4 regions of the Comamonas sp. 14P8.1.4 genome follow, and region 4 is predicted to be linked to each of the others. Evidence: predicted binding sites of a transcription regulator. Region 4 holds the regulator's gene; each other region holds the start of a gene.

Region 1 (3,499 bases), 940 kb from region 4:
CCGGTTGGACCGATTCGACCGTGGGCGTGGTGGACTACAACAAGCTGCCCGTTAACGCGCAGCGTTACCTGCAGCGCATCGAAGAAGTGACCGGCGTGCCGATCGCGATGGTTTCGACCAGCCCTGACCGTGCGCACACCATCCTGATGCAAAACCCTTACGCAGCTGCTTAAGTGCTTCTGCCTTTTTAAACACGCTCCTTGCGAAGACATTGAGACAGGACACACACATGTTGACTGAAGACGGCAAGCACCTGTACGTCAGCTACGACGAATACCACGGCTTGATTGAGAAGCTGGCGCTGAAGATTCACCAGTCCGGCTGGGAATTCGACACCATCCTGTGCCTGGCACGTGGTGGCCTCCGCCCCGGTGACATTTTGAGCCGTATTTTCGACAAGCCTTTGGCCATCATGTCCACCAGTTCCTACCGTGCGGAAGCCGGTAAGGTGCAGGGGCATCTGGACATCGGTCGCTTCATTGCGACCCCAAAGGGTGAAATCGCTGGCCGCGTGCTGCTGGTGGATGACTTGGCCGACACAGGCGTGACGTTGAACGCCGTGGTCAAGCGCCTGAAGGAAAACTACGAGCCCATCACCGAATTGCGCACTGCCGTGATCTGGACCAAGGGTGTCTCGAACTTCAAGGCAGACTACTCGGTGGAAGACCTGCCGACCAATCCTTGGATTCACCAGCCTTTCGAGGGCTATGACAACCTGAATGCTGAAAAGCTGATGGAAAAGTGGAAGCTGTAATCCAGCTTGTCACCTCAAAAAAAGGAGCCCTGTAGGCTCCTTTTTTTATGGCGAAAATTCATAAATAAGAGCAGCTTGCGCTTGCAACTTGGTCACTTCAAACCAAAAAACATCTGAAATCTATGAATACAGAGCGCTAAGCGCTCTTGTTTTTTATGAACTGCCGCGCGGCAGGGCTTTGTCTGGGCATGCGGGGCGGCTTCGTTATGCTGGCGGGCATGCAAATGATCTTGGATGCGCTGTGGCGCGCAATGGCCGATTGCCTGCGGGGCAGGGTGATTGCGTGGTCCTTATTCCCGCTGTTGCTGCTAATGCTGATGGTGGCTTTGGTGGGGCTTTTCTGGTGGGATGGAGCCGTCACGACCGTGCAGTCTTGGCTGGAGCGGGCCAGCTGGCTGCAATGGCTGTGGGGCTGGATGGGCACGGCCACAGCAACGGCCAGTGCCGTGGCCGCTGCTGTTGTGGTGGTGCTGGTACTCAGCCCCATTCTGGTCATGCTGGCGCTGGCTGTGGTGGCGGTGGTGATGACGCCCAAGATGGTGGAGCTGGTGGCGCAGCGGCGCTTTCCCCATTTGCAGCGCAAGCAGGGCGGTGGCTGGGTGAGCAGTGCACTGTGGGCCTCGGGCTCTACAACGGTGGCGCTGCTGGCTTTGGTGCTGTCGGTGCCGCTGTGGCTGGTGCCGCCTTTGATTTTGGTGTTGCCGCCGCTGATCTGGGGTTGGCTCACCTACCGCGTCATGACGTTTGATGCCTTGGCCGAGCACGCCAGCAAAGCAGAGCGGCAAGCCATTTTTAAAGTGCACCGTTACCGCCTCATTGTGATGGGGCTGGTATGTGGCTACATCGGCGCAGCGCCCAGCATTGTGTGGGCTTCCGGTATCGTCTTTGCGGCGGCCTTTTGGGTACTGATTCCTATAGCCGTATGGATTTACGCCTTGGTGCTGGCCTTCTCTTCCCTGTGGTTTGCCCACTACGGGTTGGCGGCGCTCTACAGCTTGCGCGGTGAGGCAGCAGATGCGGCTGGGCAGGTGCCGACGCTCCCTGAAGCAAGGTAAAGTGCAGCCTGTTGCCAATATTGGTGCAGCGCTGTATGTGTATGTGGGTGTGCACCAATGTGGTGAGTGTGCTGTAACTAAAATGGTGCAAAAAAAGCGGGGCCGCTGAATCCCTTCTTTTGTGCACCAAATTGGTGAATTATTGATCTGTGCATGAAGCTATGAATTTCATGGCCTTATGCTTTTGAAAGTGGATGGATGTGGTTGGTGCAAGCTGGCACATAAAGTGCTTGCCTAACGACGTACTTTCTATGAAGCGCTTTTCCAGGAGAACCTGATGGCTAAGACCGTTGCAGACGTGATGAACATGGTGAAGGAGAACGAAGTCAAGTTTGTTGACTTCCGCTTCACCGATACCCGCGGCAAAGAACAGCACGTGACCGTGCCTGTGTCGCACTTCGACGAAGACAAGTTCACTTCGGGCCACGCATTTGATGGTTCTTCCATCGCTGGCTGGAAGGGTATCGAAGCGTCGGACATGCAACTGATGCCCGATCCCGCGACCGCCAACATCGACCCCTTCTTTGAAGAAACCACACTGATTTTGCAGTGCGATGTGATCGAACCCGGTGATGGCAAGGCCTATGACCGCGACCCACGTTCCGTGGCAAAGCGCGCTGAAGCCTATCTGAAGGCTTCCGGCCTGGGCGATACCGCTTACTTTGGTCCAGAACCCGAATTCTTCATCTTCGACGGCGTGCGTTGGGGTACTGAGCCTCACAACCCCTTCTTCGAAATCGAAGAATACGAAGCACCTTGGAACACGGGCACCAAGTTTGAAGGCGGCAACCGTGGCCACCGCCCACGCGTCAAGGGTGGTTACTTTCCTGTGCCTCCCGTCGACAGCACGCAAGACATGCGCGCTGAAATGTCCCTGATCCTCGAATCGCTGGGTATTCCTGTCGAAGTGTTCCACCACGAAGTGGCTGGCGCTGGCCAAAACGAAATCGGCACACGTTTCTCGACCCTGGTTGAGCGTGCTGACTGGACACAGCTGCAAAAGTACGTGATCTGGAACGTGGCGAACACCTACGGCAAGACCGCGACTTTCATGCCCAAGCCTTACGCTGGCGACAACGGCTCTGGCATGCACGTGCACCAGTCTGTGTGGAAAGACGGCAAGAACCTGTTCGCAGGCGACGGCTATGCTGGCCTGTCTGACTTCGCGCTGTACTACATCGGCGGCATCATCAAGCACGCACGTGCACTGAACGCCATCACCAACCCTGGTACCAACTCGTACAAGCGTCTGGTGCCCGGCTTTGAAGCGCCTGTGAAGCTGGCTTACTCGGCCAAGAACCGTTCCGCTTCCATCCGTATTCCTTACGTGAGCAACCCCAAGGGTCGCCGCGTGGAAGCCCGCTTCCCTGATCCACTGATGAACCCCTACCTGGGCTTTGCTGCCCTGCTGATGGCGGGTCTGGACGGCGTGGAAAACAAGATTCACCCCGGCGAAGCTGCGACCAAGGATCTGTACCACCTGCCTCCAGAAGAAGACAAGTTGGTGCCAACTGTCTGCCACAGCTTGGATCAAGCGTTGGAAGCATTGGACAAGGACCGCGCGTTCCTGACCAAGGGTGGTGTGTTCTCCGACAGCATGATCGATGCCTATATCGAACTGAAGATGGGCGAAGTGACTCGCTTCCGTCAGGCTGTGCACCCTGTCGAATACGACATGTACTACTCGCTG
Region 2 (3,499 bases), on a different contig from region 4:
TGCATGATGAGCTGGGCAGCCTTTTGGTAGCGCTCAAACTTGATGTGAAATGGATGGAAAAGCGCTTGGCCTCTGCGGCTGCCACGCAGAGCGCCCCAGCCAGCGACTGGCATGCATTGCTGCAGCGCAAGTGCCACAGCATGGGGCGCTTGATTGAAGATGCCGTCGACAACGTGGGCCGCATCATCACCGACTTGCGCCCCAGCATTCTGGACCACCAAGGTTTGTGGGCTGCGCTGGAGTGGCAGGCTCAGGAGTGCGCAGAAAAGAGTGAGCTTCAGTTCCACTGGCGCTGTGACGTGGGCCACATCGAAGCGCCTGCGGGCAATGTGGCAATGGGCATTTTCCGCATCTTCCAAGAGGTTTTGACCAATGTGGCCCGGCATGCGCAGGCGAGTGAGCTGACTGTGCAACTGCATTGCCGCAATCAGCAATTGCATTTGCGAGTGTGTGACGACGGCCAAGGGATGGAGCAACGCCATTGGCAAGCTGCACAAGCCTATGGCGTGATGGGCATGCACGAACGGGCAAGGCAGTTAGGTGGACAGCTGAGCATCTTTAGTCAGCCCGGTAAAGGCACCTGTGTCACCTTGCAAGTGCCTTTATCAATGTCTGAAACGGCCACCTCAGAGGTGGTGCTTTGAGCGCTATGAAAACATTGAACATCATGCTGGCCGATGACCACCGCATCGTGCGCGAAGGCATGAAGCAAGTGTTTGCAGATACGCAGGACATCCGCGTGGTGGCTGAGGCGGCGGATGGCGAGGCGGTGCTGGACTACCTGAATGCGCCACAGCAACGTATCGACTTGCTGGTGCTGGACATTGCCATGCCCGGCCAAGACGGTTTGTCGGTGCTGGGCACATTGCGCCGTACGCACCCGCACTTGCCAACCTTGGTGCTCAGTACCTATCCGGATCGGCAATATGCGGTGCGCTGCATCCAGCTTGGTGCCAAAGGCTATCTCAACAAAAGTGCAGATCCGGATGACATGGTGCAGGCGGTGCGCCAGATTGGTGCAGGGGGGCTGTACGTAAGCCCTGGCACGGCGCAAGCGCTAGCTATGGCAGTGAGCCGCAACAGCAAGGGCGATGGGCTGTCTTACAGAGAGCAACAGGTCTACAAGCTGCTGACTTCGGGGATGAGCGTGACCGAGATCAGCGCTCAGTTAAGTTTGGCGAGCAACACGGTCAGTACCTACCGCACGCGCATTTTGGAGAAGACCGGCACCAAAAACGATGTGGAGCTGACGCTGTACGCCCTCCACCAACCATCGCAGCTATAGCCAAGCGCACTTTTGTAGGGCTGGCACTACAAGGGTTCGCAGTTTGTGCAGCGATTTGCGAGAGAACAACCGATTGGCACGCATTCAGGTCTGGATGTTGCAAAGAGCAGGGCATTGCTTGCTTCAAGAGGTGTGCCATGTTCAAACTGCCCCGTTCCCTGACCGCTGCCGCATACGATGCTGATCGCCCCCTGCAACTGCGTTGTGCGTGCGGCCAAAACCATGCCCCGGAGGACCACGATACGGTGGCCAACAGCGTCGAGGCGCTGAGCAATGACCGCATTGAGGCCACGGTCGTCAAAGCCCTGTTCCCGCACGATGGAGTGCGCCGCAACCTCCTGAAAGCAGTCGGTGCAGGTACGTTGCGCGCAGCGATTGGCTCGGTGTTGCCGTTGGGCGCTTTGCAGGCCATGGCACAGGAAAAAGGGCCCTTGGAAAAAACCAACGTCAAGATTGGCTTTATCCCGATTACCTGCGCCACGCCATTGATCATGGCCCACCCCATGGGCTTTTATGAGGCCGAAGGGCTCAAGGCTGAAGTTATCAAAACAGCCAACTGGGCGCTGATTCGCGACAAGATGATTCACGGTGAGCACGATGTCTCTCACTTCCTGAGCCCTCAGCCTATTGCCATGAGTCTGGGGCTGGGTTCCTCGAAAGCGGCCATGCGTGTCGCGACCATCCAGAACACCAATGGTCAGGCTATTACGCTGGCCAACAAACACAAGAACAACCGTGATCCGAAAAACTGGAAGGGCATGAAGTTTGCCGTGCCGTTTGAGCACAGCATGCACAACTTCCTGCTGCGTTACTACGTGGCGGAGCACGGTTTGAACCCTGATACCGATATCCAGATCCGCGTAGTCCCTCCACCAGAAATGGTGGCCAATCTGCGTGCTGGCAACATTGACGGCTATCTCGGCCCTGATCCGTTCAACCAGCGTGCTGTGTTTGAAGAAGTGGGCTTCATTCACCTGCTGACCAAAGAGCTGTGGGAAGGACACCCGTGCTGCGCTTTCGGAGCTTCAGAGAAATTCATCCAGCAGGCCCCGAATACGTTTGCCGCACTGTTCCGCGCCGTGCTCAAGTCTTCGACCATGGCGCGTGATCCTGCCAACCGTGATGCCATCGCCAAAGCGATTGCCCCCGCCAATTACTTGAACCAGCCTGAAATTGTTATCAAGCAGGTGCTGACCGGGCGCTTTGCCGATGGTCTGGGCAACATCCAGAACGTGCCCAACCGCGCAGACTTTGACCCCATTCCGTGGCAGTCCATGGCGGTGTGGATCTTGACCCAGATGAAGCGCTGGGGCTACCTCAAGGAAGACGTGAACTACCAGCAATTGGCGCAGCAAATCTTCCTGATCACCGATGCCAAGAAACACATGCAGGCGTTGGGCATGCCGGTGCCGGAAGGGGTAACGCGCAAGTTCACCATCATGGGTAAGGAGTTTGATCCGGCACAGCCTGAGGCCTACCTTCAAAGCTTTGCGATTCGCAAGACCAACTGATCGAGTGGAGGGTTTGGTATGAAAAAAGCTTCTCTGCGCATACAGGCTTGGGCCATTTCCTTGGCCTTGCTGGTTTGCATATTGGCGGTGTGGTCGGGGTTGACGGTTGGCGGTGGCACATCGGGCGCTGTGGCCAATCTCAACCCCGAACAGATTGAGTACATGCAGATGTTGGGCAAATCGCCGGAAGGTGAAGGGGGCAGCAAAGCAGGATTCCCCAGTCCGGGTGAATTTGGTGCCGCCGTGGTGCAGCACCTGTCCCAGCCGTTCTATGACAACGGCCCCAACGATAAAGGCATTGGCATTCAGTTGGGCTGGTCGCTGCTGCGCGTGGCAGCAGGCTTTTTCTTGGCTTGTTTGGTCGCCATTCCATTGGGCTTTGTGATTGGCATGTCACCGCTGCTGTACAGGGCGTTGGACCCCTTCATTCAAGTGCTTAAGCCTATCTCTCCACTGGCATGGATGCCCTTGGCGCTCTACACCATCAAGGACTCCTCCGCCAGCGGCATTTTTGTGATCTTTATTTGCTCGGTCTGGCCCATGCTGGTCAACACCGCCTTTGGTGTGGCCGGCGTCAAGCGTGAATGGCTCAACGTAGCCAATACCTTGGAAGTGTCCCCGCTGCGCAAAGCGCTTCAAGTGATTTTGCCTGCCGCAGCGCCCACGATCTTTACGGGCATGCGCATCTCCATGGGCATTGCCT
Region 3 (3,499 bases), on a different contig from region 4:
AGGCCCATTTTCTGGGCCATCAGTTCGGCCAGGTCCACTTCAAAGCCCACCAGCTTCTTGCCTTCAAAGTAGGCAAAAGGAGCGTAGTAGCCTTCGGTGGCCAAGCGGATGGTGCCGTCCTTCTGGATGGCGTCCAAGCTACGGGCGTGGGCACCAGTAGCGGCCAAAACTGCCAGGGTGGCAGCGGCGATCACGGAAATGCGTTTCATGAGAGGTTCCTGAGTCAGTCGCAGGTTCCGGCCCCCGGCTCCAAGCGCTTGGAGCCTCCGCACGCACCACGCGGCGCGGAAACATGGAGGCCACAGCTTGGCCGCAGGGCCAGGGCTGTGCTGCTCGACGAATGGTGCAAGAGCACCAAAATGGAGCAGCCTGAGGGCGAAAACAGGTCTCGATTATAGAAGTCGCCCTTCTTTGTTGCAGAAGGGTGACTGAGCAGCCCCGAGGGCTTCCGGCTTGCAAGGGTGCGCGTGCGCTCAGGCGCCGAAGGCATCCCAGCCTGTTTTGCAGATCAGCAGGCTCACCACCACGATGAAGATGATGCGCACAAAACCCGCCCCGTGGCGCAGCGCCATCCAGGTGCCCAGCATGCTGCCCAGCACATTGGCAATGGCCAAGGGCACGGCAAAGTGCCACCACACATGGCCCTTCATGGCAAACAGCGCGATGGCCGCCAGATTGGTCATGACGTTCATCAGCTTGGCGTTGATGGAGGCGTTCAGAAAGTCATAGCCCAGCAAGCGCACCAGCAGAAAGACAAAGAAGCTGCCCGTGCCGGGGCCGAAAAAGCCGTCGTAAAACCCGATCACTAGGCCGATGGCTGCCGTCAGCCATTGGGTGGTGCGCACGCTGTGGTGGGGGGTGTGCTCGCGGCCCATGTCTTTTTTGGCCAGGGTGTAGAGCAGCACGCCCAGCAAGATGAAGGGCAGCAGCTTGCGCAGAAAGTCGGGGTTGACCAGGGTGACAGCCCAGGCGCCGCTGAATGCGCCGACACCGGCCGCCGCAATGCCCGGCACGATGGTGGCCCAGGTGATCTGAATACGGCGGCTGTACTGCCAGGTGGACATGGCCGTGCCCCAGACCGCGGCGCTTTTGTTGGTGCCAAACAAGGTGGCGGGCGCGGCGTTGGGGAAGGCGGCGAACATGGCGGGCACCAGAATCAGCCCGCCACCGCCCACGATGGCATCCACAAAACCAGCCAGGGCCGAAGCCAGAGAGACAAAGATCCATTCCATAGCTGCGCATTGTGCGCTGGGCGCATGGCAAAAGGCTGTCACCAGCCCAAACAAAAAGCGCCGGGGTACCGGCGCTTTGGAAAGGCATCTCATTGGTGGATGCTTTTTGAATATTGGTCTGGTTGTGGATCGAGTTGTCTCCTCGGGCCCTCCTGGCTGCTGCACCTTGGTGCGCGCTAGAGTGAATGCAATGTAAGTCGTGCCTTGCAATGGTGCATCGGGGATTTCCCGCAAGTGTGTGACTTTCTGTCTGACAGCCCTGTGGCGGGGTGTGCCGTCTGTCGGTGTGGGCACAGCTTGTGCTTGGTGGCCTCTACCAAAAGAAGCCACGGGAGGTCGGCATGGAGATGCGAAACAGGCTGTGCAGATGGGGTGGGGGCGCAGCGGCGTTGTGGGCATTGCCCATGGGTGTGCAGGCGCAGCAGATGGTGGGGTTTGCCGATATTCAGGGTGCAGACACGGCCTGGGTGCTGATGTCTACCGCACTGGTGCTGTTGATGACGCTGCCCGGTGTGGCGCTGTTCTACGCGGGCATGGTGCGGCGCAAGAATGTGTTGAACACCCTGGCGGCGGTGCTGGGCGCGGCCTGCGTGGTGAGTGTGGTGTGGTTCGCCGTGGGCTATTCGCTGGCATTCACGCCGGGCACGGCCTGGATCGGCGGGCTGCAGCGGCTGTGGTTGGAGGGGCTGGATTACCAGCAGGCGGCGCAGCAGCTGTCCGTCAGCCATATCGCGCCGCACATTCCGGAGGCGGCATACGCGCTGTTTCAACTGACGTTCGCCATCATCACGGCGGCGCTGATTGTGGGCGCCTTGGTCGAGCGCATGCGCTTTGGCGCACTGATGCTGTTCATGGCGCTGTGGAGCTTGCTGGTGTATGTTCCGATCGCGCACTGGGTGTGGGAGCCCGGTGGTTGGTTGGCCCGCATGGGGGCGCTGGACTTTGCCGGGGGCGCGGTGGTGCACGTGAACGCCGGGGCGGCCGGGTTGGCTTGTGCCTGCTACCTGGGCAAGCGCACGGGCTATGGGCGCGAGCCGTTTCAGCCCTACAACCTGGGCTGGACCATGCTGGGCGCGTGCCTGCTGTGGGTGGGGTGGTTTGGCTTCAACGGGGGCTCTGCCCTGGCGGCCGATGGCCGCGCGGCCCTGGCCATGGTAGTGACGCACCTGGCGGCCGCTGGCGGTGCCATGGGCTGGGCCGCGGGAGAGTGGTTGTTCCACCGCCGCGTGTCGCTGCTGGGGTTGTGCTCGGGGCTGGTGGCCGGCTTGGTGGCCGTGACACCGGCGGCGGGCTTTGTGGGCCTGGGCGCGGGCCTGGCGATCGGGCTGATGGCCGGGCTGGTCTGCTACTGGGGGGCCACAGGGTTCAAACGCTGGCTGGGCGCCGATGACGCGCTGGATGTATTTGGTGTGCACGGGCTGGGCGGCATTGTGGGCTCCATCCTGACCGGGGTGTTTGTGAACAGCACCATCTCTGGCGCGCAGGGCAATTTGCTGGCGCAAACCGTGGCCGTGCTGGTGGTGGCGGCCTTCAGCTTTGCCGCCACGTGCGCGCTGATGTGGGTGACCGACCGCCTGGTGATCGTGCGGGTCGATCTGCAGGAAGAGCAACAAGGGCTGGATGTGACGCAACACCGTGAGCAGATGGGCCAGTGATGGCCGCTCTGCGCAGCAGCAAGGAGGGACGCAATGGCAAACACTGAACGGGTCGCCGTGGCCGCGCATCTGCATGTGGCCTTGCGGCGCAAGGCCGGGCGCGTGACGGATACGGACTGGATGGCCGTCAACGATGACTACGCGCGCGAAGTGGTGCGGGTGGCACGGGAGCAGGCCCGGGAGACGGGTGACGACAACCTGGCCGAGCTGGCCCAGCGGCTGGAGACGCTGGTGCGCGCGGGCAACACGCAAAAGCCTGCCACCGTGCCGCTGGTGGAGCGCGTGGGCCACAGCCTGCGGGCCAGCAGTGCGCCGCCGCTCGATGAGGGTGAGCGCTACGTCGGCGGTTTGCGCTGAGCGCTGTATTGCTGCTTTATTAAAAAAGAGAGCGGTTGATGCTTGTCAATGCTGCGGTTGGCGGTCAAATCAGCTGGAAGAGTAAGCTTGACCGGCGCTACGCGCTCTCTTTTTGACGGCGTAGCGCCTGATGAGATCTACGCCGTCAGCGAATGCGCGGGTGCCACAGCGCGGCTGGGGGCTGTGATGGCTTCTGCCAGCGGCACCTGGCTGCTGCGCGCCTTGCGGTCAGCGCGGATCCACTGCGCCGCTTTT
Region 4 (3,499 bases):
GCTATTTTGGCGCCCAAGGCCAGCGCACCGGCGCAGCCATCAACGGCCCCAGCGCAGCCTTTGCAGCCTTCGGGTGAACTGAATTTGCAAGGAAAGTAATGGCTGAGCATTCCCAAGATACGGCGGCATCCAGCAAGCTGGAAGCGCGCCATCTGGCCAAGTCCTATGGCAGCCGCAAGGTGGTCAAAGACGTGTCCATGACCGTGCAAAAAGGCGAAGTGGTTGGGCTGCTGGGCCCTAATGGCGCCGGCAAGACCACCTCGTTTTACATGATTGTGGGGCTGGTGCGCAGCGATGGCGGTGATGTGTTCATCGATGGCCAGTCGGTGGGTGGCATGCCCATTCACCAGCGCTCACGTCTGGGGCTGTCGTACCTGCCGCAAGAAGCCTCCATCTTCCGCAAGCTGAATGTGGAAGACAACGTGCGCGCCGTGCTGGAGCTGCAAAAGGATGCAGCGGGCAAGCCGCTGGGCAAGGATGAGATTGAGCAGCAGCTCACCACCTTGCTGCAAGAGCTGCGTGTGGACCACCTGCGCAAGTCGCCGTCGCTGGCGCTGTCCGGTGGTGAACGCCGCCGGGTGGAAATTGCCCGTGCGCTGGCGACCAACCCACGCTTCATCTTGCTGGATGAGCCGTTTGCCGGTATCGACCCCATCGCGGTGATCGAGATTCAGCGCATCATCGGTTTCCTCAAAGAGCGCGGCATCGGTGTGCTGATTACCGATCACAACGTGCGCGAAACACTGGGTATCTGTGACCATGCGTTCATCATCAGTGATGGCACAGTGCTGGCGCAGGGAACGCCGCAGGAGATTGTCGAGAACCCGGATGTGCGCCGGGTTTACCTCGGCGAACATTTCCGGATGTAGTCCTCTCCAGCGGTCCTAAAAAACAACAAAGGTCGAGAGAGCAAAAGAGGGGGTACAGCGTTGAAGCCAGGTTTGTCACTGCGGGTCTCACAGCATTTGGCGTTGACACCGCAACTGCAGCAATCCATTCGTCTCCTGCAGCTATCGACGCTGGAGCTTTCTCAAGAGGTCGAGCACATGCTCGACGACAACCCTTTCCTTGAACTGTCTACCGAGGATGCGCCGCGCGAAGAGTTTGGCGTGGACAGTGCAGACACCGCATCGGAATACGATGCCCATGCGGCGGAAGATGCACACTATTCAGTAGCGGACAGCGCAAGCACCACAGGCGCTGAAGGCCAAAAAGAGCAAGATTTTTCTGCTGCCGAAAGCGATGTGCCCAGCGACTGGGAGGGCGATGGCAGCGTGGACATGTCGTCTTTCGATGACGGCGAATGGGGTAGCGAAGCCCCGGCGCGTGGCAACCGCAACGACGATGACGATGCCCCTACCGCCCTGGAGTTGGCGGGCACCCATGAATCGTTGACCGATCATTTGCTGCAGCAGTCTCTGTCGCTGCGCCTTTCGGAGCTGGATCGGTACGCGCTGCGCTTTCTGATCGAAAACCTCAACGACGACGGTTATCTGGAAGACTCGCTGGAAGAGCTTGCCGTGGGGCTGGCAGGCAGCGAGGACCTCGAGCAGCTGGAAGAGCTGGTGCACCGCTTTACCGTGGCGCTGCGCCTGCTGCAATCGCTGGAGCCCGTGGGTGTGGGGGCGCGTAATCTGTCCGAATGCCTGCGCCTGCAGCTGCTCAACCAGCAACACCAGGGCGACGACAGCGAGCTGGTGGCGCAGGCGCTGCTGCTGTGTGCCCAGCCACTGGAAATGCTGGCCCGCCGCGATGTGCGCAAACTCATGCAAGCCTGCGGTCTGCCTGAAGCCAAGGTGCGTGCAGCGCTGGCCGTCATTGCGCGGCTGGAGCCCAAGCCCGGGCGCCGCTTTGTGGATGTGGAGCGCCACGTGATCGTGCCCGACGTCATCGTCAAGAAGGCCAACCGCCGGGGGGCGGACGGGCTGGCGCAGTTCAGCGTACAGCTCAACCCCGATGTCATGCCCCGGCTGCGCGTGCATGAGATTTACGCAGGCGCACTGCGTGGGCACAAGGGCAGTGAGGGCCATGCAGGCCTGCAGCAGCGCCTGCAGGAGGCGCGCTGGTTCATCAAGAACGTGCAACAGCGCTTTGACACGATCTTGCGCGTTTCCAAAGCCATTGTGGAGCGGCAGAAGAACTTCTTCGTGCACGGTGAGCTGGCCATGCGCCCGCTGGTGCTGCGCGACATTGCCGATGAACTGGGACTGCACGAATCCACCATCAGCCGCGTGACCACGGCCAAGTACATGTCCACCCCCCATGGCACGTATGAGCTGAAGTTCTTCTTTGGCTCGGGTCTGGGGACGGAAACCGGAGGCAACGCCTCCAGCACGGCAGTGCGTGCGCTGATCAAGCAGTTTGTATCGGCGGAAAGTGCGAAGAAACCGCTGTCGGACAGTCAGATTGCCGAGATGCTCAAGGAGCAGGGCATTGAGTGCGCGCGCCGCACAGTGGCCAAGTACCGAGAGGCGCTCAAAATTGCACCCGCCAATTTGCGCAAGGCGCTGTAAGCGGGGCTCGCAACCCTTGGCGGCAATGTTGGTTTGTACTCGCTCATGCGTTAATCTTGCGTTCGCCCGATAAAATCGCGCGGCGATCCATCACGAAATGCGCTACCTTTGGGTGGCGCATTTCTTTTTCTTCTCCCGGACTTGTGTTAACCAGTTGAGCGCATGCAGCGCTCGGAGTATCACCATGCAACAACGTCGTCACACCCTGCTGGCCATCGGTGCCGCTGCCCTGGCCGTTTGCGGTGCATTTGCACCTGTGGCCCATGCCGAAGAAAAGCCCAAGGTGGCGCTGGTCATGAAGTCGCTGGCCAATGAGTTCTTCCGCACCATGGAAGACGGTGCCAAGGCCCACAACAAAGAGCACAAGAACTATGTGCTGGTGAGCAACGGCATCAAGAACGAGACCGATACCGCAGCCCAGATCAAGATGGTCGAGCAGATGGTGGCCCAGAAGGCCCAGGCCATCGTGATTGCACCGGCCGACTCCAAGGCCCTGGTGCCTGTGCTCAAGAATGCCGTGGACAAGGGCGTGATCGTGGTGAACATCGACAACCGCCTGGATCCTGAAGCCCTGAAGGAAAAGCACCTGAACATTCCTTTTGTCGGCCCTGATAACCGCCTGGGCGCCAAGATTGTGGGCGAGCGTTTGGCGAAAGAGCTGAAGGCCGGTGACAAGGTCGGCATCATCGAAGGCGTGTCCACCACCACCAATGCGCAGCAGCGCACAGCTGGCTACAAGGACGCCATGGATGCCGCCAAGATGACCATCGTGGGCGTGCAGTCGGGCAATTGGGAAATCGCCAACGGCAACACCGTGGCCGCGGGCATGCTGCGTGAGAACCCCGATCTGAAGGCGCTGCTGGCGGGCAATGATTCGATGGCGCTGGGCGCCGTGGCTGCGGTGAAGGCCGCTGGCAAGGCCGGCAAGGTGCTGGTGGTTGGCTATGACAACATCCAGGCCATCAAGCCCATGCTCAAAGATGGCC

Evidence for each region. Region 4 encodes sigma-54, which starts transcription at its own class of promoters, with help from an activator protein. Its sites were predicted from a motif close to TGGCANGNAANCTGCTTT; they were not measured.
Region 1: a site for sigma-54 is predicted at 2,025-2,042, ahead of glnA (type I glutamate--ammonia ligase). Genes of this name have one in related genera too.
Region 2: a site for sigma-54 is predicted at 1,360-1,377, ahead of AC27VO_RS05690 (CmpA/NrtA family ABC transporter substrate-binding protein). Genes of this name have one in related genera too.
Region 3: a site for sigma-54 is predicted at 1,521-1,538, ahead of AC27VO_RS05390 (ammonium transporter). Genes of this name have one in related genera too.

What each region holds. Positions count from the first base shown of each region.
Region 1 covers NZ_JBYOKN010000001.1:957,602-961,100, forward strand. The annotation lists gene AC27VO_RS04455 (adenylosuccinate synthase) at 1-173, shown strand, start outside; gene AC27VO_RS04460 (phosphoribosyltransferase) at 230-754, shown strand; gene AC27VO_RS04465 (EI24 domain-containing protein) at 973-1,809, shown strand; gene glnA (type I glutamate--ammonia ligase) at 2,087-3,499, shown strand, end outside.
Region 2 covers NZ_JBYOKN010000002.1:217,320-220,818, forward strand. The annotation lists gene AC27VO_RS05680 (PAS domain-containing sensor histidine kinase) at 1-644, shown strand, start outside; gene AC27VO_RS05685 (response regulator) at 650-1,285, shown strand; gene AC27VO_RS05690 (CmpA/NrtA family ABC transporter substrate-binding protein) at 1,423-2,796, shown strand; gene ntrB (nitrate ABC transporter permease) at 2,815-3,499, shown strand, end outside.
Region 3 covers NZ_JBYOKN010000002.1:155,736-159,234, reverse strand. The annotation lists gene AC27VO_RS05400 (ABC transporter substrate-binding protein) at 1-209, opposite strand, end outside; gene AC27VO_RS05395 (sulfite exporter TauE/SafE family protein) at 474-1,232, opposite strand; gene AC27VO_RS05390 (ammonium transporter) at 1,574-2,887, shown strand; gene AC27VO_RS05385 (hypothetical protein) at 2,921-3,244, shown strand; gene AC27VO_RS05380 (GMC family oxidoreductase) at 3,382-3,499, opposite strand, start outside.
Region 4 covers NZ_JBYOKN010000001.1:14,600-18,098, forward strand. The annotation lists gene lptA (lipopolysaccharide transport periplasmic protein LptA) at 1-99, shown strand, start outside; gene lptB (LPS export ABC transporter ATP-binding protein) at 99-869, shown strand; gene AC27VO_RS00090 (RNA polymerase factor sigma-54) at 930-2,513, shown strand; gene AC27VO_RS00095 (sugar ABC transporter substrate-binding protein) at 2,698-3,499, shown strand, end outside.